DNA from 4 places in the Bacillus smithii genome. Region 3 is predicted to be linked to each of the others. Evidence: a T-box and tRNA genes for the amino acid it is inferred to sense, from the RefSeq annotation. Region 3 holds a T-box; the other regions hold tRNA genes.
What was found. The T-box of region 3 lies ahead of serS (serine--tRNA ligase). A T-box ahead of a tRNA ligase gene usually reads a tRNA of that ligase, here a tRNA-Ser.

Region 1: it has a tRNA-Ser gene. The T-box ahead of serS (serine--tRNA ligase) is inferred to sense a tRNA for this amino acid. The anticodon was not compared.
Region 2: it has a tRNA-Ser gene. The T-box ahead of serS (serine--tRNA ligase) is inferred to sense a tRNA for this amino acid. The anticodon was not compared.
Region 4: it has a tRNA-Ser gene. The T-box ahead of serS (serine--tRNA ligase) is inferred to sense a tRNA for this amino acid. The anticodon was not compared.

The regions. Positions count from the first base shown of each region.
Region 1 is NZ_CP012024.1:740,273-745,355, reverse strand. It holds tRNA gene BSM4216_RS03525 (tRNA-Leu) at 138-220, opposite strand; tRNA gene BSM4216_RS03520 (tRNA-Cys) at 229-302, opposite strand; tRNA gene BSM4216_RS03515 (tRNA-Gly) at 308-382, opposite strand; tRNA gene BSM4216_RS03510 (tRNA-Gln) at 386-457, opposite strand; tRNA gene BSM4216_RS03505 (tRNA-His) at 474-549, opposite strand; tRNA gene BSM4216_RS03500 (tRNA-Trp) at 560-633, opposite strand; tRNA gene BSM4216_RS03495 (tRNA-Tyr) at 639-723, opposite strand; tRNA gene BSM4216_RS03490 (tRNA-Thr) at 729-801, opposite strand; tRNA gene BSM4216_RS03485 (tRNA-Phe) at 806-881, opposite strand; tRNA gene BSM4216_RS03480 (tRNA-Asp) at 892-967, opposite strand; tRNA gene BSM4216_RS03475 (tRNA-Met) at 1,027-1,100, opposite strand; tRNA gene BSM4216_RS03470 (tRNA-Val) at 1,111-1,186, opposite strand; tRNA gene BSM4216_RS03465 (tRNA-Glu) at 1,195-1,266, opposite strand; tRNA gene BSM4216_RS03460 (tRNA-Ser) at 1,276-1,367, opposite strand; tRNA gene BSM4216_RS03455 (tRNA-Asn) at 1,371-1,445, opposite strand; rRNA gene rrf (5S ribosomal RNA) at 1,454-1,569, opposite strand; rRNA gene BSM4216_RS03445 (23S ribosomal RNA) at 1,716-4,648, opposite strand; rRNA gene BSM4216_RS03440 (16S ribosomal RNA) at 4,909-5,083, opposite strand, start outside.
Region 2 is NZ_CP012024.1:2,635,658-2,640,740, reverse strand. It holds rRNA gene BSM4216_RS12420 (23S ribosomal RNA) at 1-2,283, shown strand, start outside; rRNA gene rrf (5S ribosomal RNA) at 2,360-2,475, shown strand; tRNA gene BSM4216_RS12410 (tRNA-Val) at 2,482-2,557, shown strand; tRNA gene BSM4216_RS12405 (tRNA-Thr) at 2,568-2,643, shown strand; tRNA gene BSM4216_RS12400 (tRNA-Lys) at 2,765-2,837, shown strand; tRNA gene BSM4216_RS12395 (tRNA-Leu) at 2,844-2,925, shown strand; tRNA gene BSM4216_RS12390 (tRNA-Gly) at 2,935-3,009, shown strand; tRNA gene BSM4216_RS12385 (tRNA-Leu) at 3,017-3,102, shown strand; tRNA gene BSM4216_RS12380 (tRNA-Arg) at 3,110-3,186, shown strand; tRNA gene BSM4216_RS12375 (tRNA-Pro) at 3,189-3,262, shown strand; tRNA gene BSM4216_RS12370 (tRNA-Ala) at 3,279-3,354, shown strand; tRNA gene BSM4216_RS12365 (tRNA-Met) at 3,377-3,450, shown strand; tRNA gene BSM4216_RS12360 (tRNA-Ile) at 3,457-3,533, shown strand; tRNA gene BSM4216_RS12355 (tRNA-Ser) at 3,543-3,635, shown strand; tRNA gene BSM4216_RS12350 (tRNA-Met) at 3,656-3,729, shown strand; tRNA gene BSM4216_RS12345 (tRNA-Phe) at 3,761-3,836, shown strand; tRNA gene BSM4216_RS12340 (tRNA-His) at 3,870-3,945, shown strand; tRNA gene BSM4216_RS12335 (tRNA-Gly) at 3,957-4,030, shown strand; tRNA gene BSM4216_RS12330 (tRNA-Ile) at 4,044-4,117, shown strand; tRNA gene BSM4216_RS12325 (tRNA-Asn) at 4,124-4,195, shown strand; tRNA gene BSM4216_RS12320 (tRNA-Ser) at 4,210-4,302, shown strand; tRNA gene BSM4216_RS12315 (tRNA-Glu) at 4,316-4,387, shown strand; gene glgB (1,4-alpha-glucan branching enzyme) at 4,744-5,083, shown strand, end outside.
Region 3 is NZ_CP012024.1:19,583-24,665, forward strand. It holds gene BSM4216_RS00070 (D-alanyl-D-alanine carboxypeptidase family protein) at 1-1,200, shown strand, start outside; gene pdxS (pyridoxal 5'-phosphate synthase lyase subunit PdxS) at 1,359-2,240, shown strand; gene pdxT (pyridoxal 5'-phosphate synthase glutaminase subunit PdxT) at 2,254-2,838, shown strand; T-box leader at 2,893-3,103, shown strand; gene serS (serine--tRNA ligase) at 3,220-4,503, shown strand; tRNA gene BSM4216_RS00090 (tRNA-Ser) at 4,646-4,738, shown strand; gene BSM4216_RS00095 (glycoside hydrolase family 18 protein) at 4,920-5,083, opposite strand, start outside.
Region 4 is NZ_CP012024.1:3,061,276-3,066,358, reverse strand. It holds gene BSM4216_RS14390 (Tex family protein) at 1-1,868, shown strand, start outside; gene cmpA (cortex morphogenetic protein CmpA) at 1,912-2,052, opposite strand; gene BSM4216_RS14385 (SprT family protein) at 2,340-2,813, shown strand; tRNA gene BSM4216_RS14380 (tRNA-Asn) at 3,081-3,155, shown strand; tRNA gene BSM4216_RS14375 (tRNA-Ser) at 3,165-3,257, shown strand; tRNA gene BSM4216_RS14370 (tRNA-Glu) at 3,262-3,333, shown strand; tRNA gene BSM4216_RS14365 (tRNA-Asp) at 3,380-3,455, shown strand; tRNA gene BSM4216_RS14360 (tRNA-Gln) at 3,464-3,538, shown strand; tRNA gene BSM4216_RS14355 (tRNA-Lys) at 3,549-3,621, shown strand; tRNA gene BSM4216_RS14350 (tRNA-Leu) at 3,628-3,712, shown strand; tRNA gene BSM4216_RS14345 (tRNA-Leu) at 3,769-3,851, shown strand; tRNA gene BSM4216_RS14340 (tRNA-Arg) at 3,861-3,937, shown strand; tRNA gene BSM4216_RS14335 (tRNA-Pro) at 3,961-4,034, shown strand; tRNA gene BSM4216_RS14330 (tRNA-Gly) at 4,044-4,117, shown strand; rRNA gene BSM4216_RS14325 (16S ribosomal RNA) at 4,170-5,083, shown strand, end outside.

The DNA.
Region 1 (5,083 bases), 720 kb from region 3:
AATAAAGCTTTATGTTCACTCATCTAGTCAACTACAAAAAAGGGGGCACTTCGATAAGTGTATTCCAACAATTGACATAGAGCCAAATATAAAAACAAGGGGTTCCACTATGTGGAACCCCTTATCTCTATATTCGATGCCGATGGTGGGAGTCGAACCCACACTCCACAAGGGAACACGATTTTGAGTCGTGCGCGTCTGCCAATTCCGCCACATCGGCTTATTATATGGAGGCGGCAACCGGATTCGAACCGGTGATAAAGGTTTTGCAGACCTCTGCCTTACCACTTGGCTATGCCGCCTTCATTGGAGCGGAAGACGGGACTCGAACCCGCGACCCCCACCTTGGCAAGGTGGTGTTCTACCACTGAACTACTTCCGCGTACTGGGCTAGCTGGATTCGAACCAGCGCATGACGGAGTCAAAGTCCGTTGCCTTACCGCTTGGCTATAGCCCAATGATTCCTTTTAATATGGGGCGACTAGTGGGAATCGAACCCACGAATGTCGGAGCCACAATCCGATGCGTTAACCACTTCGCCATAGCCGCCATTATAATATGGCAGGGGCAGTAGGAATCGAACCCACACCGGAGGTTTTGGAGACCTCTGTTCTACCGTTAAACTATGCCCCTATGAATGGTGGAGGGGGACGGATTCGAACCGCCGAACCCTGAGGGAGCGGATTTACAGTCCGCCGCGTTTAGCCACTTCGCTACCCCTCCACTGATGCCGGCTGTAGGACTTGAACCCACAACCTACTGATTACAAGTCAGTTGCTCTACCAATTGAGCTAAGCCGGCAACATGGTGGCTCGGGACGGAATCGAACCGCCGACACAAGGATTTTCAGTCCTTTGCTCTACCGACTGAGCTACCGAGCCGATGATTTCATGGCGGTCCCGACGGGAATCGAACCCGCGATCTCCTGCGTGACAGGCAGGCGTGATAACCGCTACACTACGGGACCATTGTTTTAAGATATGCTGACACGTTGATTATGTATGAAAGAAATACTATGTCATTCAATTGCGGGGGCAGGATTTGAACCTGCGACCTTCGGGTTATGAGCCCGACGAGCTACCAGACTGCTCCACCCCGCGACGATATAGATGGTGGAGGTTGACGGGATCGAACCGCCGACCCCTTGCTTGTAAGGCAAGTGCTCTCCCAGCTGAGCTAAACCTCCATTGAGGATGACCCGTACGGGATTCGAACCCGTGTTACCGCCGTGAAAGGGCGGTGTCTTAACCACTTGACCAACGGGCCAACTTATAATGGCGGAGAGCAAGGGATTCGAACCCTTGAGACAGCGTTAACCGTCTACACGATTTCCAATCGTGCTCCTTCGACCACTCGGACAGCTCTCCATATGGCTCCGCAGGTAGGATTCGAACCTACGACCGATCGGTTAACAGCCGATTGCTCTACCACTGAGCTACTGCGGAATAATATCGCCTGGCAGCGTCCTACTCTCGCAAGGGGAATCCCCTCACTACCATCGGCGCTGAAGAGCTTAACTTCCGTGTTCGGGATGGGAACGGGTGTGACCTCTTCGCCATCGCCACCAGACGGTCACCATGTATTGTCGGAACGATTGTTCTTTAAATTTCAATAGGAATTTTAAAGAATTTATAGGTCTTTTTATAAAGCGTTATCAAGATATCTTCCTTCAAAACTAGATAGAAGAAGCAGTTTCACCGATTTCGCGCTTTCTTTTGGTTAAGTCCTCGATCGATTAGTATCCGTCAGCTCCACGTGTCACCACGCTTCCACCTCGGACCTATCTACCTGATCATCTTTCAGGGATCTTACTTTCCGAAGAAATGGGAAATCTCATCTTGAGGGGGGCTTCATGCTTAGATGCTTTCAGCACTTATCCCTTCCGCACATAGCTACCCAGCGATGCCTCTGGCGAGACAACTGGTACACCAGCGGTGCGTCCATCCCGGTCCTCTCGTACTAAGGACAGCTCCTCTCAAATTTCCTGCGCCCGCGACGGATAGGGACCGAACTGTCTCACGACGTTCTGAACCCAGCTCGCGTACCGCTTTAATGGGCGAACAGCCCAACCCTTGGGACCGACTACAGCCCCAGGATGCGATGAGCCGACATCGAGGTGCCAAACCTCCCCGTCGATGTGGACTCTTGGGGGAGATAAGCCTGTTATCCCCGGGGTAGCTTTTATCCGTTGAGCGATGGCCCTTCCATACGGAACCACCGGATCACTAAGCCCGACTTTCGTCCCTGCTCGACTTGTAGGTCTCGCAGTCAAGCTCCCTTCTGCCTTTGCACTCTGCGAATGATTTCCAACCATTCTGAGGGAACCTTTGGGCGCCTCCGTTACCTTTTAGGAGGCGACCGCCCCAGTCAAACTGCCCACCTGACACTGTCTCCCACCCCGATCAGGGGTGCGGGTTAGAATTTCAGTACAGCCAGGGTAGTATCCCACCGGCGCCTCCACCGAAGCTGGCGCTCCGGTTTCCAAGGCTCCTACCTATCCTGTACAAGCTGTACCAAAATTCAATATCAGGCTGCAGTAAAGCTCCACGGGGTCTTTCCGTCCTGTCGCGGGTAACCTGCATCTTCACAGGTACTATAATTTCACCGAGTCTCTCGTTGAGACAGTGCCCAGATCGTTACGCCTTTCGTGCGGGTCAGAACTTACCTGACAAGGAATTTCGCTACCTTAGGACCGTTATAGTTACGGCCGCCGTTTACTGGGGCTTCGGTTCGCACCTTCAAGCAAAGCTTTAAGCGCTCCCCTTAACCTTCCAGCACCGGGCAGGCGTCAGCCCCTATACTTCGCCTTACGGCTTCGCAGAGACCTGTGTTTTTGCTAAACAGTCGCCTGGGCCTATTCACTGCGGCTTCTCGGGGCTATGCACCCCAAAAAGCACCCCTTCTCCCGAAGTTACGGGGTCATTTTGCCGAGTTCCTTAACGAGAGTTCTCTCGCACACCTTAGGATTCTCTCCTCGCCTACCTGTGTCGGTTTGCGGTACGGGCACCTTTTTCCTCGCTAGAGGCTTTTCTTGGCAGTGTGGAATCAGGAACTTCGGTACTATATTTCCCTCGCCGTCACAGCTTGAGGTTAGTGGCAACGGGATTTGCCTCGCTGCCCCTCTTACTGCTTGGACGCACATCCAGCAGTGCGCTTACCCTATCCTCCTGCGTCCCCCCATCGCTCAAACGGAAAAGAGGTGGTACAGGAATATCAACCTGTTGTCCATCGCCTACGCCTGTCGGCCTCGGCTTAGGTCCCGACTAACCCTGAGAGGACGAGCCTTCCTCAGGAAACCTTAGGCATTCGGTGGAAGGGATTCTCACCCTTCTTTCGCTACTCATACCGGCATTCTCACTTCTAAGCGCTCCACCAGTCCTTCCGGTCTGGCTTCTCTGCCCTTAGAACGCTCTCCTACCGCGGACACCCGAAGGTGTCCACCCGCAGCTTCGGTGATACGTTTAGCCCCGGTACATTTTCGGCGCAGAATCACTCGACCAGTGAGCTATTACGCACTCTTTAAATGGTGGCTGCTTCTAAGCCAACATCCTGGTTGTCTAAGCAATTCCACATCCTTTTCCACTTAACGTATACTTTGGGACCTTAGCTGGCGGTCTGGGCTGTTTCCCTTTTGACCACGGATCTTATCACTCGCAGTCTGACTCCCAAGGATAAGTCGCTGGCATTCGGAGTTTGTCTGAATTCGGTAACCCGATGAGGGCCCCTAGTCCAAACAGTGCTCTACCTCCAAGACTCTTTCCTTGAGGCTAGCCCTAAAGCTATTTCGGAGAGAACCAGCTATCTCCAAGTTCGATTGGAATTTCACCCCTACCCACACCTCATCCCCGCACTTTTCAACGTGCGTGGGTTCGGGCCTCCAGTAAGTGTTACCTCACCTTCACCCTGGACATGGGTAGATCACCTGGTTTCGGGTCTGCGACCCCATACTCATGCGCCCTGTTCAGACTCGCTTTCGCTGCGGCTCCGTCTTTCCGACTTAACCTCGCATGAGATCGCAACTCGCCGGTTCATTCTACAAAAGGCACGCCATCACCCGTAAACGGGCTCTGACTACTTGTAGGCACACGGTTTCAGGTTCTCTTTCACTCCCCTCCCGGGGTGCTTTTCACCTTTCCCTCACGGTACTGGTTCACTATCGGTCACTAGGGAGTATTTAGCCTTGGGAGATGGTCCTCCCAGCTTCCGACGGGATTCCTCGTGTCCCGCCGTACTCAGGATCCACCAGGGAGGGAACGAAGTTTCGACTACAGGGTTGTTACCTTCTCTGACGGGCCTTTCCAGACCTCTTCGTCTACCTCGTTCCTTTGTGACTCCACCATTGGTGTCCTACAACCCCAGAAGGCAAGCCTTCTGGTTTGGGCTGTTCCCGTTTCGCTCGCCGCTACTCAGGGAATCGCTGTTGCTTTCTCTTCCTCCGGGTACTTAGATGTTTCAGTTCCCCGGGTTGCCTTCCTTACCCTATGGATTCAGGCAAGGATGCTGCCCCATTACGGGCAGCGGGTTTCCCCATTCGGAAATCTCCGGATCAACGCTTACGTACAGCTCCCCGGAGCTTTTCGGAGTTAGTCCCGTCCTTCATCGGCTCCTAGTGCCAAGGCATCCACCGTGCGCCCTTTCTAACTTAACCATGTTGGTTTTATCCTAGATGGCGATACTCGGTTTATGCTGCTTCTTTTTTCTATCTAGTTTTCAAGGAACAACTTGGAAGGATGAAATCCTTCAAAACTGAACAAAACGAAAGCGTACAATTGATATCTGTCCAGCTCCGGCTCCTAGGTGCTCGAGGTCACAATCCATCTTGCTGCGGTGGTTGAAATACTACCTCCTCGCAAGCTGTCTTGTGCTTGTCGCACCTGAACAGTCGCCTCTGCTTTTCTTCTTCCTTAGAAAGGAGGTGATCCAGCCGCACCTTCCGATACGGCTACCTTGTTACGACTTCACCCCAATCATCTGCCCCACCTTCGGCGGCTGGCTCCCGTAAGGGTTACCTCACCGACTTCGGGTGTTGCAAACTCTCGTGGTGTGACGGGCGGTGTGTACAAGGCCCGGGAACGTATTCACC
Region 2 (5,083 bases), 750 kb from region 3:
AGTCGGAAAGACGGAGCCGCAGCGAAAGCGAGTCTGAACAGGGCGCATGAGTATGGGGTCGCAGACCCGAAACCAGGTGATCTACCCATGTCCAGGGTGAAGGTGAGGTAACACTTACTGGAGGCCCGAACCCACGCACGTTGAAAAGTGCGGGGATGAGGTGTGGGTAGGGGTGAAATTCCAATCGAACTTGGAGATAGCTGGTTCTCTCCGAAATAGCTTTAGGGCTAGCCTCAAGGAAAGAGTCTTGGAGGTAGAGCACTGTTTGGACTAGGGGCCCTCATCGGGTTACCGAATTCAGACAAACTCCGAATGCCAGCGACTTATCCTTGGGAGTCAGACTGCGAGTGATAAGATCCGTGGTCAAAAGGGAAACAGCCCAGACCGCCAGCTAAGGTCCCAAAGTATACGTTAAGTGGAAAAGGATGTGGAATTGCTTAGACAACCAGGATGTTGGCTTAGAAGCAGCCACCATTTAAAGAGTGCGTAATAGCTCACTGGTCGAGTGATTCTGCGCCGAAAATGTACCGGGGCTAAACGTATCACCGAAGCTGCGGGTGGACACCTTCGGGTGTCCGCGGTAGGAGAGCGTTCTAAGGGCAGAGAAGCCAGACCGGAAGGACTGGTGGAGCGCTTAGAAGTGAGAATGCCGGTATGAGTAGCGAAAGAAGGGTGAGAATCCCTTCCACCGAATGCCTAAGGTTTCCTGAGGAAGGCTCGTCCTCTCAGGGTTAGTCGGGACCTAAGCCGAGGCCGACAGGCGTAGGCGATGGACAACAGGTTGATATTCCTGTACCACCTCTTTTCCGTTTGAGCGATGGGGGGACGCAGGAGGATAGGGTAAGCGCACTGCTGGATGTGCGTCCAAGCAGTAAGAGGGGCAGCGAGGCAAATCCCGTTGCCACTAACCTCAAGCTGTGACGGCGAGGGAAATATAGTACCGAAGTTCCTGATTCCACACTGCCAAGAAAAGCCTCTAGCGAGGAAAAAGGTGCCCGTACCGCAAACCGACACAGGTAGGCGAGGAGAGAATCCTAAGGTGTGCGAGAGAACTCTCGTTAAGGAACTCGGCAAAATGACCCCGTAACTTCGGGAGAAGGGGTGCTTTTTGGGGTGCATAGCCCCGAGAAGCCGCAGTGAATAGGCCCAGGCGACTGTTTAGCAAAAACACAGGTCTCTGCGAAGCCGTAAGGCGAAGTATAGGGGCTGACGCCTGCCCGGTGCTGGAAGGTTAAGGGGAGCGCTTAAAGCTTTGCTTGAAGGTGCGAACCGAAGCCCCAGTAAACGGCGGCCGTAACTATAACGGTCCTAAGGTAGCGAAATTCCTTGTCAGGTAAGTTCTGACCCGCACGAAAGGCGTAACGATCTGGGCACTGTCTCAACGAGAGACTCGGTGAAATTATAGTACCTGTGAAGATGCAGGTTACCCGCGACAGGACGGAAAGACCCCGTGGAGCTTTACTGCAGCCTGATATTGAATTTTGGTACAGCTTGTACAGGATAGGTAGGAGCCTTGGAAACCGGAGCGCCAGCTTCGGTGGAGGCGCCGGTGGGATACTACCCTGGCTGTACTGAAATTCTAACCCGCACCCCTGATCGGGGTGGGAGACAGTGTCAGGTGGGCAGTTTGACTGGGGCGGTCGCCTCCTAAAAGGTAACGGAGGCGCCCAAAGGTTCCCTCAGAATGGTTGGAAATCATTCGCAGAGTGCAAAGGCAGAAGGGAGCTTGACTGCGAGACCTACAAGTCGAGCAGGGACGAAAGTCGGGCTTAGTGATCCGGTGGTTCCGTATGGAAGGGCCATCGCTCAACGGATAAAAGCTACCCCGGGGATAACAGGCTTATCTCCCCCAAGAGTCCACATCGACGGGGAGGTTTGGCACCTCGATGTCGGCTCATCGCATCCTGGGGCTGTAGTCGGTCCCAAGGGTTGGGCTGTTCGCCCATTAAAGCGGTACGCGAGCTGGGTTCAGAACGTCGTGAGACAGTTCGGTCCCTATCCGTCGCGGGCGCAGGAAATTTGAGAGGAGCTGTCCTTAGTACGAGAGGACCGGGATGGACGCACCGCTGGTGTACCAGTTGTCTCGCCAGAGGCATCGCTGGGTAGCTATGTGCGGAAGGGATAAGTGCTGAAAGCATCTAAGCATGAAGCCCCCCTCAAGATGAGATTTCCCATTTCTTCGGAAAGTAAGATCCCTGAAAGATGATCAGGTAGATAGGTCCGAGGTGGAAGCGTGGTGACACGTGGAGCTGACGGATACTAATCGATCGAGGACTTAACCAAAAGAAAGCGCGAAATCGGTGAAACTGCTTCTTCTATCTAGTTTTGAAGGAACAATCGTTCCGACAACTACATACCGTCTGGTGGCGATGGCGAAGAGGTCACACCCGTTCCCATCCCGAACACGGAAGTTAAGCTCTTCAGCGCCGATGGTAGTGAGGGGATTCCCCTTGCGAGAGTAGGACGCTGCCAGGCGATGATGGAGGTTTAGCTCAGCTGGGAGAGCACTTGCCTTACAAGCAAGGGGTCGGCGGTTCGATCCCGTCAACCTCCACCATACATAACGAGCCGGCTTAGCTCAATTGGTAGAGCAACTGACTTGTAATCAGTAGGTTGTGGGTTCAAGTCCTACAGCCGGCACCATTTTGATTTGGATCGCTAGATCAATCGGAAAATAATAATATTTGAGAAACGTGTCGGGTTTACCACCCAATCAGATGATCCAGATTCCTAAATACAGCAATTGACCATTCAAATTTGTTATGAGCCATTAGCTCAGTCGGTAGAGCATCTGACTTTTAATCAGAGGGTCGGAGGTTCGAATCCTCCATGGCTCACTTTATGCGGGTGTGGCGGAATTGGCAGACGCACCAGAATCAGGGTCTGGCGCCGCAAGGCGTGGGGGTTCGAGTCCCTTCACCCGCACATGTAAATGCGGAAGTAGTTCAGTGGTAGAACACCACCTTGCCAAGGTGGGGGTCGCGGGTTCGAGTCCCGTCTTCCGCTCCATTATCATGCCGGGGTGGCGGAATTGGCAGACGCACAGGACTTAAAATCCTGCGGTGGGTGACCACCGTGCCGGTTCGAGTCCGGCCCTCGGCATTCATTTGCGCCCATAGCTCAATTGGATAGAGCGTCTGACTACGGATCAGAAGGTTAGGGGTTCGACTCCTCTTGGGCGCGCCATACGGGAAGTAGCTCAGCTTGGTAGAGCACATGGTTTGGGACCATGGGGTCGCAGGTTCGAATCCTGTCTTCCCGATTGAAATAAAAGTAATGGGGCCTTAGCTCAGCTGGGAGAGCGCCTGCTTTGCACGCAGGAGGTCAGCGGTTCGATCCCGCTAGGCTCCACCAATTACAAGTTTATATGACATATGGCGGTGTAGCTCAGCTGGCTAGAGCGTACGGTTCATACCCGTGAGGTCGGGGGTTCGATCCCCTCCACCGCCATTTAAAGGACCTTTAGCTCAGCTGGTTAGAGCAGACGGCTCATAACCGTCCGGTCGTAGGTTCGAGTCCTACAAGGTCCACCATTCATTCGTGGAGGAGTACCCAAGTCTGGCTGAAGGGATCGGTCTTGAAAACCGACAGGCGGGTTACACCGCGCGGGGGTTCGAATCCCTCCTCCTCCGCCATTCTGAATGATGATTATCGTCGCGGGGTGGAGCAGTTCGGTAGCTCGTCGGGCTCATAACCCGAAGGTCGCAGGTTCAAATCCTGCCCCCGCAATTGCTTTTCCTTCTTAGAATTTAAATATTTTGGCTCGGTAGCTCAGTCGGTAGAGCAAAGGACTGAAAATCCTTGTGTCGGCGGTTCGATTCCGTCCCGAGCCACCATTTTTGCCCATTGATTCTCATGTAATGTTTATGGCGGCTATGGCGAAGTGGTTAACGCATCGGATTGTGGCTCCGACATTCGTGGGTTCGATTCCCACTAGTCGCCCCATTGCAGTGTTCGCGGGTGTAGTTTAGTGGTAAAACCTCAGCCTTCCAAGCTGATGTCGTGGGTTCGATTCCCATCACCCGCTCCAATTCGTTCAGCATGGGCCTGTAGCTCAGCTGGTTAGAGCGCACGCCTGATAAGCGTGAGGTCGATGGTTCAAGTCCATTCAGGCCCATTTTGTTCCGCAGTAGCTCAGTGGTAGAGCAATCGGCTGTTAACCGATCGGTCGTAGGTTCGAATCCTACCTGCGGAGTCATTTTTGTATAAGGAGAAGTACTCAAGTGGCTGAAGAGGACGGTTTGCTAAACCGTTAGGTCGCAAATATGCGGCGCGCGGGTTCGAATCCCGCCTTCTCCACCATTTATATGAATATGGCCCGTTGGTCAAGTGGTTAAGACACCGCCCTTTCACGGCGGTAACACGGGTTCGAATCCCGTACGGGTCACTCTGAAAAATCGGCAGCATGTTGCCGATTTTTTTGTCTTATCTCCTATTCGTTTTTAGCCGCAGTGTTAAAGCCACTGCGGTTTTTTTATGTTCATATGAGTTTGAACCTCCATATATCTGTTAAGCACATAAATGCTCCCATATGGAAGATATAAAGACTATAAGATGTACTGTTAAAATGAAGTCTTTCCCTCTTTGACGCCTGTATCATTAGAAGCCCTTACATGCTAGACAACATTTTCCCGTGGTGAAATGGTTTGGATTTTGTCAGAAAACAGTGAAAAGTTATAAAAGGAGTTCTCTCTCTAACAGCAGAATTTAATCATGACACTAATTGGAGGAGGGGATACTTTTATGTCTGCATCTGCCCCTACGGATATGGATCATTATTTATTTCATGAAGGAAAACATTTTCATTGTTACGGTCTTTTTGGTGCACACATCCGAAAACGCCATGGTAAGGAAACGACAGAATTTTGTATTTGGGCCCCAAATGCAGTGGAAGTAAGGCTGATGGGTACTTTTAATGGATGGAATGGTGAGGGATACCGTTTGGAGCGTACCGGTCCGGATGGTATATGGTTCCTGTCAGTGAACGGAAATTTGGAAGGAGAGCTATATAAATATGAAATAACGACCCGGGACGGAGAACGTTTTTTGAAAACCGATCCATATGCTTTTTATACGGAAAAGC
Region 3 (5,083 bases):
ACCGGGAAAATTTTATACGAAAAAAATGCTGATAAAATGTTGGGAATTGCAAGTATGACTAAAATGATGACAGAATACTTGCTTTTGGAAGCGATTAAAGAAAAAAAGGTCAGCTGGGATACGGAATATCGAGTAAGTGATCGTGTTTATAAAATTTCCCAGGAAAGAAATTTTTCAAATGTCCCACTGCGATTAGGAGAAAAGTATAAAATACGAGAATTATATGAAGCCATGGCAATTTATTCTGCCGATGCTGCTTCAATAGCTATCGCCGAAACCATTGCTGGCTCCGAAGAAAACTTTGTGAAATTAATGAACCAAAAAGCGAAAGAACTTGGCTTGCAGTGCAAATTTGTGAATGCAACCGGTTTAAGCAACAAAGATTTAAAAGGAATGTATCCGAAAAATTCAGGGCCAAACGATGAAAATTTGATGACAGCAAGATCTACTGCAAAATTAGCTTATCGACTTATAAAAGATTATCCGGAAGTGTTAAAAACAGCCAGCATTCCCAAAAAGAAATTTCGCCCTGGAACAGCCGATGAAATCAATATGGAAAATTGGAACTGGATGTTGCCGGGATTAGTTTTTGCTTACAAAGGAATGGATGGTTTAAAAACAGGGACAACCGATTTTGCTGGATATTGTTTTGCAGGTACGGCCAAGCGAGGAAATGTACGTCTTATTTCTGTTGTGATGAATGCAAAGGATCCAAGTGGAAAAGGTTCTTATAATGCCAGATTTACCGAAACGAAAAAACTGTTGGATTATGGGTTTAATGAGTTCTCTCGACAAAAAATTTATCCGGCTAAATTACAATTAAAAGGATACGAAACGATAAAGGTTGAAAAAGGAAAAGACAAAGAAGTGACCATTTATACAAACAAGCCTTTTTATGACCTCGTAAAAAAAGGTGAACCTAAAAAATATACCGCTTCTTTCACGCCGGATAGGTCAAAGATTGATAAAAACGGCGCTTTGAAAGCACCTGTTCAAAAAGGTGAAACAGTCGGCTATTTAACCTTCCATTCTGAAACCAACAATCCGTTGGGATACTTGTCAAAAGAGGAAGAAAAAAAGGCTAGCATCCCGGTTGTAACGGCAAAAGCGGTGGATAAAGCGAACTGGTTCATCCTTTCACTACGAAGTATTGGGGATCTTTTCGATGGAATGTTTTCCACAGTTAAAAGCTGGTTTTGATAGTTTTTGACCTCCTTGTATTGACAGGAGGTTTTTTTTGTTGTTTATTTAAATTCAAGGGAATCATATGATCCTCCAATCATATCGGAAAACCCGGATATTTCAAAATTTTTAACAAATAATTATATAGACGTCCTTGTCTGAAGGGGGAATTACAAGTGAGTACAGGTACAGATCGGGTTAAAAGAGGAATGGCCGAAATGCAAAAAGGCGGAGTCATTATGGACGTTGTCAATGCTGAACAGGCCAAAATTGCTGAAGCAGCAGGAGCAGTGGCTGTTATGGCATTGGAAAGAGTCCCTGCTGATATCCGAGCAGCCGGTGGAGTAGCAAGAATGGCAGATCCGCGCGTTGTGGAAGAAGTTATGAATGCTGTTAGCATTCCAGTCATGGCAAAAGCAAGAATTGGTCATATTGTGGAAGCTCGTGTGCTGGAAGCGATGGGTGTAGACTATATCGATGAAAGTGAAGTATTGACACCGGCAGATGAGGAATTTCATATTAATAAAAAAGAATTTACGGTTCCATTTGTATGCGGATGCCGTGATCTTGGAGAAGCTGCCCGTCGTATTGGGGAAGGAGCGTCTATGTTAAGGACAAAAGGAGAACCTGGTACCGGAAATATTGTGGAGGCAGTTCGCCATATGCGCAAAGTCAACGCGCAAGTTCGAAAAGTAGTTCATATGAGCGAAGACGAGCTCATGACGGAAGCTAAGAAATTAGGAGCTCCTTATGAAGTATTGCTTCAAATTAAAAAAGAAGGTCGTCTTCCAGTTGTCAACTTTGCGGCTGGTGGGGTTGCTACACCTGCTGATGCAGCGCTTATGATGGAATTGGGAGCGGACGGAGTATTTGTCGGTTCTGGTATCTTTAAATCTGAAAATCCGGAAAGATTTGCAAAAGCGATTGTAGAAGCAACGACTCACTACCAAGATTATGAATTAATTGCAGAATTATCGAAGAATTTAGGAATTCCGATGAAAGGAATGGAAATCTCCACGCTTTCTCCGGAAAACCGGATGCAAGAGCGCGGTTGGTAAGGGGTTAAACAACATGAAAATTGGAGTACTAGGACTTCAAGGTGCTGTTCGTGAACATATTCGATCTGTCGAAGCATGCGGCGAAGAAGCGTTTGAAATTAAAAAAGTCGATCAGTTGAAAGATTTGGACGGGCTGATTCTTCCTGGGGGAGAAAGCACTACAATGAGACGGCTGATCGACCGCTATGGATTTTTAGAACCTATTAAAGAATTGGCCAATAGCGGAAAACCGATTTTTGGAACATGTGCCGGCCTTATTTTACTGGCGAAAGAAATTGTCGGTTATCAACAACCGCACTTAGGACTCATGGATGTGACGGTGGAACGAAATTCATTTGGTAGACAGCGGGAAAGCTTCGAAGCTGAACTTGATATTAAAGACGTTGGCGAGTCTTTCCCGGCAGTATTTATTCGTGCTCCGCATATTGTGAAAGTCGGCCCTAATGTCGAAGTGCTCGCAAAACATGAAGATCGGATTGTAGCGGCACGGGAAGGCAATCTATTAGGATGTTCTTTCCACCCGGAATTAACGGATGATTATCGGTTTACGAAGTATTTTTTGAACATGGTAAAAGAAGCCAAACAAGCTCGCGTATAAACAACTTGCGAGAGAACGAAAATTATAGTAAATTGGTCTTGAAAATTAAAGAAGATCAAAGCAATGAAAGGAAATAGTAGCAGGACATCCCTGGCATAGAGAGTCGATGGTCGGTGGAAATCGAACCGGGATGCTTGTGAATCCATCCTGGAGTGGAATGCTGAAAAAATGAGTAGGCATTTCCGGTTCTCGCCGTTATCCAGATGAAGTGGAAAGTGTGCAACTTTCAATTAGGGTGGCAACGCGGGTTACTCTCGTCCCTTATACAGGGATGAGAGTTTTTTTGTGGATTCAGAGAAACCGGTGGAGCCTGGAAGCTTCAACGTCTAGTTGATTGTTCGAATTCATGGATATAAAAACGTTGGAAAGGAAGTGGCGATAATGTTAGACATCAAGTATTTACGCAATCATTTTGAAGAAGTAAAAGAACGTCTGCAGCACCGTGGAGAAGATTTATCTGATTTTGAAAAGTTTGAAACGCTAGATCAAAAGCGGAGAGAGCTTCTTACGAAAAGCGAACAATTGAAAAGCAAAAGAAATAATGTGTCCCAACAAATTGCTCAAATGAAGCGAGAAAAGCAAAATGCTGACCACTTGATTCAAGAGATGCGAGAAGTCGGGGACGAAATTAAAGAGTTGGACCATCAATTGAAAACTGTAGAAGAAGAACTTCAGCAGTTGTTGTTATCCATTCCGAATATTCCACATGAAAGCGTACCGGTTGGCGATTCTGAGGATGACAACGTGGAAATCCGCAGGTGGGGAGATATCAAAACCTTTGATTTTGAACCGAAACCGCATTGGGATCTTGCTGATCAATTAGGTATTTTAGATTTTGAAAGAGCGGCTAAAGTGACAGGAAGCCGGTTTGTGTTTTATAGAGGGTTAGGCGCCAGATTGGAACGAGCGTTAATCAGTTTTATGCTCGATCTTCATGTGGAAGAGCACGGATACGAAGAGATTCTCCCTCCTTATATGGTCAATCGCGCCAGTATGACAGGTACTGGACAATTGCCGAAATTTGAAGAAGATGCCTTTTTAATTGAAAAAGAGGATTATTTCCTCATTCCTACAGCTGAAGTGCCTGTCACCAATTACTTCCGGGATGAAATTTTGGATGGCGACCAGCTGCCCATTGCATTTGCTGCATACAGTGCATGCTTCCGGTCTGAAGCGGGTTCGGCGGGAAGAGATACGAGGGGATTAATCCGTCAGCACCAATTTAATAAAGTCGAACTTGTCCGCATCGTCAAACCTGAAGATTCTTATGCAGAATTGGAAAAATTGACAGGGCATGCAGAAAAAGTTTTGCAGCTTTTAGGACTTCCGTATCGAGTCATGAGCATGTGTACGGCGGATTTAGGATTTACAGCGGCTAAAAAATATGATATTGAAGTATGGCTTCCAAGCTACAATACGTTCCGCGAAATTTCTTCTTGCAGCAATTTTGAGGCCTTCCAAGCGAGAAGAGCGAATATCCGCTTCCGCAGAGAAAAAAATGCAAAGCCGGAACATGTCCATACGTTAAATGGATCTGGCTTGGCCATTGGACGTACCGTAGCAGCCATTTTAGAAAATTATCAGCAAGCGGACGGAAGTGTGATCATTCCAGAAGTACTCCGCCCTTATATGGGAGGGAAAGAAGCGATCCGCCCGGAAAAATAAAGGAAAGGGACCTGATTGAAAAGATGCTTTCAACGGGTCATCGGAACTATATAGGCAGAAGGAAAAAACTTCTGCCTTCTTCCTATCTTTTTTGGTTATTGACACTATTCATTCATTGTGATAAATTATTTTTTGTCCGTATGGAGGAGTACCCAAGTCTGGCTGAAGGGATCGGTCTTGAAAACCGACAGGCGGGTTACACCGCGCGGGGGTTCGAATCCCTCCTCCTCCGCCATCACTCACAAGCGCATAAATATTGGAGATATTGTACAAAATTCGTTACAACTATGTAGCGAATTTTTTTATGTCTTTTTGCCCTGCTCTTGAAACAGAATCTTTTATCCGTTTAGACTTTTATTGGAGGCACAGCTGATCTGTACCGAAGAATGCAGGCAGCCATACTTTCAATGACGCTTTTATTTTTTGACGGGATTGAAATTGTCAGCTAGAAGCAGCCAATTTTGAGGGAAAGAAAGACCTAGTTTCCAATAGCTCATGCCTTTTAAATTGAGTTCTTTCACTAAATCAAATTTTGCTTGAATGGAACGAGCGTCTTCAAACCATACTTTATGCCTTCGAT
Region 4 (5,083 bases), 330 kb from region 3:
AGGTAGAAGACTATTACCGCCCGTATAAACAAAAAAGACGGACAAAAGCGACCATTGCCAAGGAAAAAGGTCTGGAACCTTTCGCTCTTTGGCTGCTAAGTTTCCCGGTGACGGGGTCTGTTGAAGAAGAAGCAACGAACTATTTATCAGACGAAAAAGAACTTTTCTCGATAGAAGAAGTCATCCAGGGTGCCAAAGACATTATCGCGGAAATGATCTCGGATGATGCTTCTATAAGAGACTGGATTCGAAAAGAAACATTTCGAAATGGAACGTTAAAGTGTACGGTGAAAGATGCGGAAAAAGATGAAAAAAAGGTTTATGAAATGTACTACGAATATGAAGAACCGGTCATTAAAGCAGCTTCCCACCGTGTATTGGCCGTGAACCGCGGAGAAAAAGAAGAGATTTTGCGGGTGTCAATTCAAACAGATGCGGAAAACATTTTACGCTTTTTACAGAAAAAGGTCATTCAAAATAAGGAAAGCATATCTGCCCGTTTTGTTCAAGAAGCGCTGGAAGACAGCTACAAACGGCTCATACAACCTTCTATTGAGAGGGAAATTCGCAATCAATTGACAGAAAAAGCGGAAGACAGGGCGATCCATATTTTTTCAGAAAATCTGAAAAGGTTGTTAATGCAACCACCTTTAAGAGGGAAAACCGTTCTTGGAGTGGATCCGGCTTATCGTACGGGATGCAAACTGGCCGTAGTCGATGAAACAGGAAAAGTTCTTCATATCGGAGTGATTTATCCCCATCCTCCGAAAGCAAAGAAAGAAGAAGCGAAACGCCTTTTTATTGATTTCCTGGAACGTTTTCCAATTGAAGTAGTAGCCATTGGCAATGGAACGGCTTCTCGGGAAACAGAACAATTTGTGGCAGACATTTTAAAAAATATGGAAAAAGATATTTTTTACCTCATTGTAAACGAGGCCGGCGCGAGTGTTTACTCTGCTTCTGATTTGGCACGCGAGGAGTTTCCCGATCTTCAAGTGGAGGAAAGAAGCGCCGTATCGATTGCCAGAAGGCTTCAAGATCCTTTGGCGGAACTAGTCAAAATCGACCCGAAATCCATTGGCGTAGGACAATATCAGCACGATGTTTCACAGAAAAAATTGCAGGAATCCCTTAATTTTGTGGTGGAGACGGTTGTGAATTCAGTGGGGGTAAATGTCAACACGGCTTCAGCCTCTTTGCTTCAATATGTTTCTGGACTTTCTAAATCCGTTGCCAACAATATTGTGAAGTATAGAAATGAAAATGGCCGGTTTACTAATCGGATGCAGCTAAAAGATATTCCGAGGTTAGGAGCAAAAACGTTTGAACAGTCTATTGGCTTTTTAAGAATTTTAGATGGGGAAGAGCCATTGGACCGGACTCCTATTCATCCGGAAAGCTATCCGCAAGTCCGCCAATTGCTTGAAAAACTAGGATTTACGACAGCTGATCTTGGCACGTCTGAATTGCGGGAAGCGTTGGAACGGCTTTCCATTAAAGATGCAGCTGAATCGTTAGGCATCGGTGAACTGACTCTGAAAGACATTGTCGATGCTCTTATTCAACCGGAAAGAGATCCTCGTGATGAACTGCCTAAACCGCTTTTAAAGAAAGATATTTTGAAAATGGAAGACCTCAAACCAGGCATGGAGCTCGAGGGAACAGTTCGCAATGTAGTAGATTTTGGAGCTTTTGTGGACATCGGAGTGAAAGAAGATGGACTTGTTCATATTTCCAAAATGAAAAAAGAGTTTGTGAAACATCCTCTCGATGTAGTGTCGGTGGGCGACTTGGTCACTGTCTGGGTCGATCAGGTTGACTTGAATAAAGGAAGAGTTTCATTAACAATGATTTCTCCTAATGAGTAGACATGCACCAGAGTGCATTTTCGCAGTGCGGGATGTCATCGGTCTATACAGACTTGAGTGGTTTTACGTTTTGCTTCAATTCTCTTTCCGTGTAAAAAAACCAGCATTGGTTTAATAACTTGATTTGGCTTCGGTCTTTTTGCAAAAACGCCATTCGTATTTGATTTTTTAGCCAATTAGGCATATCAAACCCTCCCAGTGTTGATAATCAACCGTCTAAACGGGCCGCAGGACTCTAGCTTTGAAGGCGGGTGCTGCGGCTTTCTTGATGCTATAAGCACAGGATTCTTTTGCGGTCGAAGGATGAGCCCGTTTTTTTACCGAGTGGCACGAAATACAGTTTGTATGAAGCGATCAAACGAAGGTGCCGGATGTTGTGACAGAATGGGCCAAGCTTAAAATCAAAAGAAAAATCCGGATATTAATAAGTATGCTGAATAGGTTTGTCAAGTTTCCAGAGGGGTGTTGAGGTTGGATAACAAAGAATTGCAGTCTCTAGTAGAGACAATTTCACGACAATGGTTTGGTAAAGCATTTACTCATAAAGCGATTTTCAACCCGAGGCTAAGAACTACCGGCGGAAGGTATTTGTTGAATTCTCACAATATAGAGGTGAATAAGAAGCATTATGAAGAGTATGGCTTAGAAGAATTAATAGGAATTATAAAGCACGAGCTTTGCCATTACCATTTACATTTAGAGGGGAAGGGCTACCGACATCGTGACAGGGACTTTAAAGAATTAATGCATCGCGTGAAAGCGCCTCGTTTTTGTTCCACCTTGACCACTGTTCAGAAAAAGCGCTCGACAAAACAATATATTTATCAATGTCAATCGTGCAAACAAATTTTCAAGCGTATGAGAAGGGTGGATACTAAGAAATTTGTTTGCGGAAAATGTAAAGGGCGACTCTCTTTAATGGAAAGTCATTTTGTAAGGCATTAAACAGAAGACGACTTTCCATTGACTGTTCAAAAGTTTTTTATATCATTTTTGTTATTTTGAAATAACCTGAGGCGGGAATGGAGACAGTAAGTGACAGGGTGTAATGGAACCAACATAAAATTTGTTGCAAAGTGATGGTGGGATCCTAAATAGAATGCCCATTTGAAGAACATGGTAATAAAAAATTTTTTCATTTTATGCTTGACTTGTTAAATATAGGTCATTATAATATGAAGAGTCGACAAGCTAATAAGTTATTTCAATTGTTCCGCAGTAGCTCAGTGGTAGAGCAATCGGCTGTTAACCGATCGGTCGTAGGTTCGAATCCTACCTGCGGAGCCACTTTATGAAGGAGAAGTACTCAAGTGGCTGAAGAGGACGGTTTGCTAAACCGTTAGGTCACAAATATGTGGCGCGCGGGTTCGAATCCCGCCTTCTCCGCCACCGTGGCCCGTTGGTCAAGTGGTTAAGACACCGCCCTTTCACGGCGGTAACACGGGTTCGAATCCCGTACGGGTCACTTCCATCTATAATCGGCAACAGTTGGACTGGCTGTTGCTATCTACGGTCCCGTAGTGTAGCGGTTATCACGCCTGCCTGTCACGCAGGAGATCGCGGGTTCGATTCCCGTCGGGACCGCCATTGTTTGTTGGGCTATAGCCAAGCGGTAAGGCAACGGACTTTGACTCCGTGATGCGCTGGTTCGAATCCAGCTAGCCCAGCCAACTTCTAAATGAGCCATTAGCTCAGTCGGTAGAGCATCTGACTTTTAATCAGAGGGTCGGAGGTTCGAATCCTCCATGGCTCACATTTTGCGGGTGTGGCGGAATTGGCAGACGCACCAGACTTAGGATCTGGCGCCTTCGGGCGTGGGGGTTCGACTCCCTTCACCCGCACCAAAAAAATTATTGACTTATTCTAAAAAAATAGTATAATAAGAAACGTTCTTTAAAATGCGGTCGTGGCGGAATGGCAGACGCGCTAGGTTGAGGGCCTAGTGGGGGCGACCCCGTGGAGGTTCGAGTCCTCTCGACCGCATCGGCAAATGCGCCCATAGCTCAATTGGATAGAGCGTCTGACTACGGATCAGAAGGTTAGGGGTTCGACTCCTCTTGGGCGCGCCATGTACAATTAAAAAATGTCGCATCGGGAAGTAGCTCAGCTTGGTAGAGCACATGGTTTGGGACCATGGGGTCGCAGGTTCGAATCCTGTCTTCCCGATTTGGAGATGCGGGTGTAGTTTAGTGGTAAAACCACAGCCTTCCAAGCTGTTGTCGTGGGTTCGATTCCCATCACCCGCTCCAATACAATAGATGGATCCTTGAAAACTGAACAAAACGAAGCGTAAACCAATGTTTTTTGGAGAGTTTGATCCTGGCTCAGGACGAACGCTGGCGGCGTGCCTAATACATGCAAGTCGAGCGGACTTTCAAGAAGCTTGCTTTTTGAAAGTTAGCGGCGGACGGGTGAGTAACACGTGGGCAACCTGCCTGCAAGACGGGGATAACTCCGGGAAACCGGGGCTAATACCGGATAATATCTTCCTTCGCATGAAGGAAGGTTGAAAGGCGGCGCAAGCTGCCGCTTGCAGATGGGCCCGCGGCGCATTAGCTAGTTGGTGAGGTAACGGCTCACCAAGGCGACGATGCGTAGCCGACCTGAGAGGGTGATCGGCCACACTGGGACTGAGACACGGCCCAGACTCCTACGGGAGGCAGCAGTAGGGAATCTTCCGCAATGGACGAAAGTCTGACGGAGCAACGCCGCGTGAGCGAAGAAGGTCTTCGGATCGTAAAGCTCTGTTGTCAGGGAAGAACAAGTACCGTTCGAACAGGGCGGTACCTTGACGGTACCTGACCAGAAAGCCACGGCTAACTACGTGCCAGCAGCCGCGGTAATACGTAGGTGGCAAGCGTTGTCCGGAATTATTGGGCGTAAAGCGCGCGCAGGCGGTCTCTTAAGTCTGATGTGAAAGCCCACGGCTCAACCGTGGAGGGTCATTGGAAACTGGGAGACTTGAGTGCAGAAGAGGAGAGCGGAATTCCACGTGTAGCGGTGAAATGCGTAGAGATGTGGAGGAACACCAGTGGCGAAGGCGGCTCTCTGGTCTGTAACTGACGCTGAGGCGCGAAAGCGTGGGGAGCGAACAGGATTAGATACCCTGGTAGTCCACGCCGTAAACGATGAGTGCTAAGTGTTAGAGGGCTTCCACCCTTTAGTGCTGCAGCTAACGCATTAAGCACTCCGCCTGGGGAGTACGGCCGCAAGGC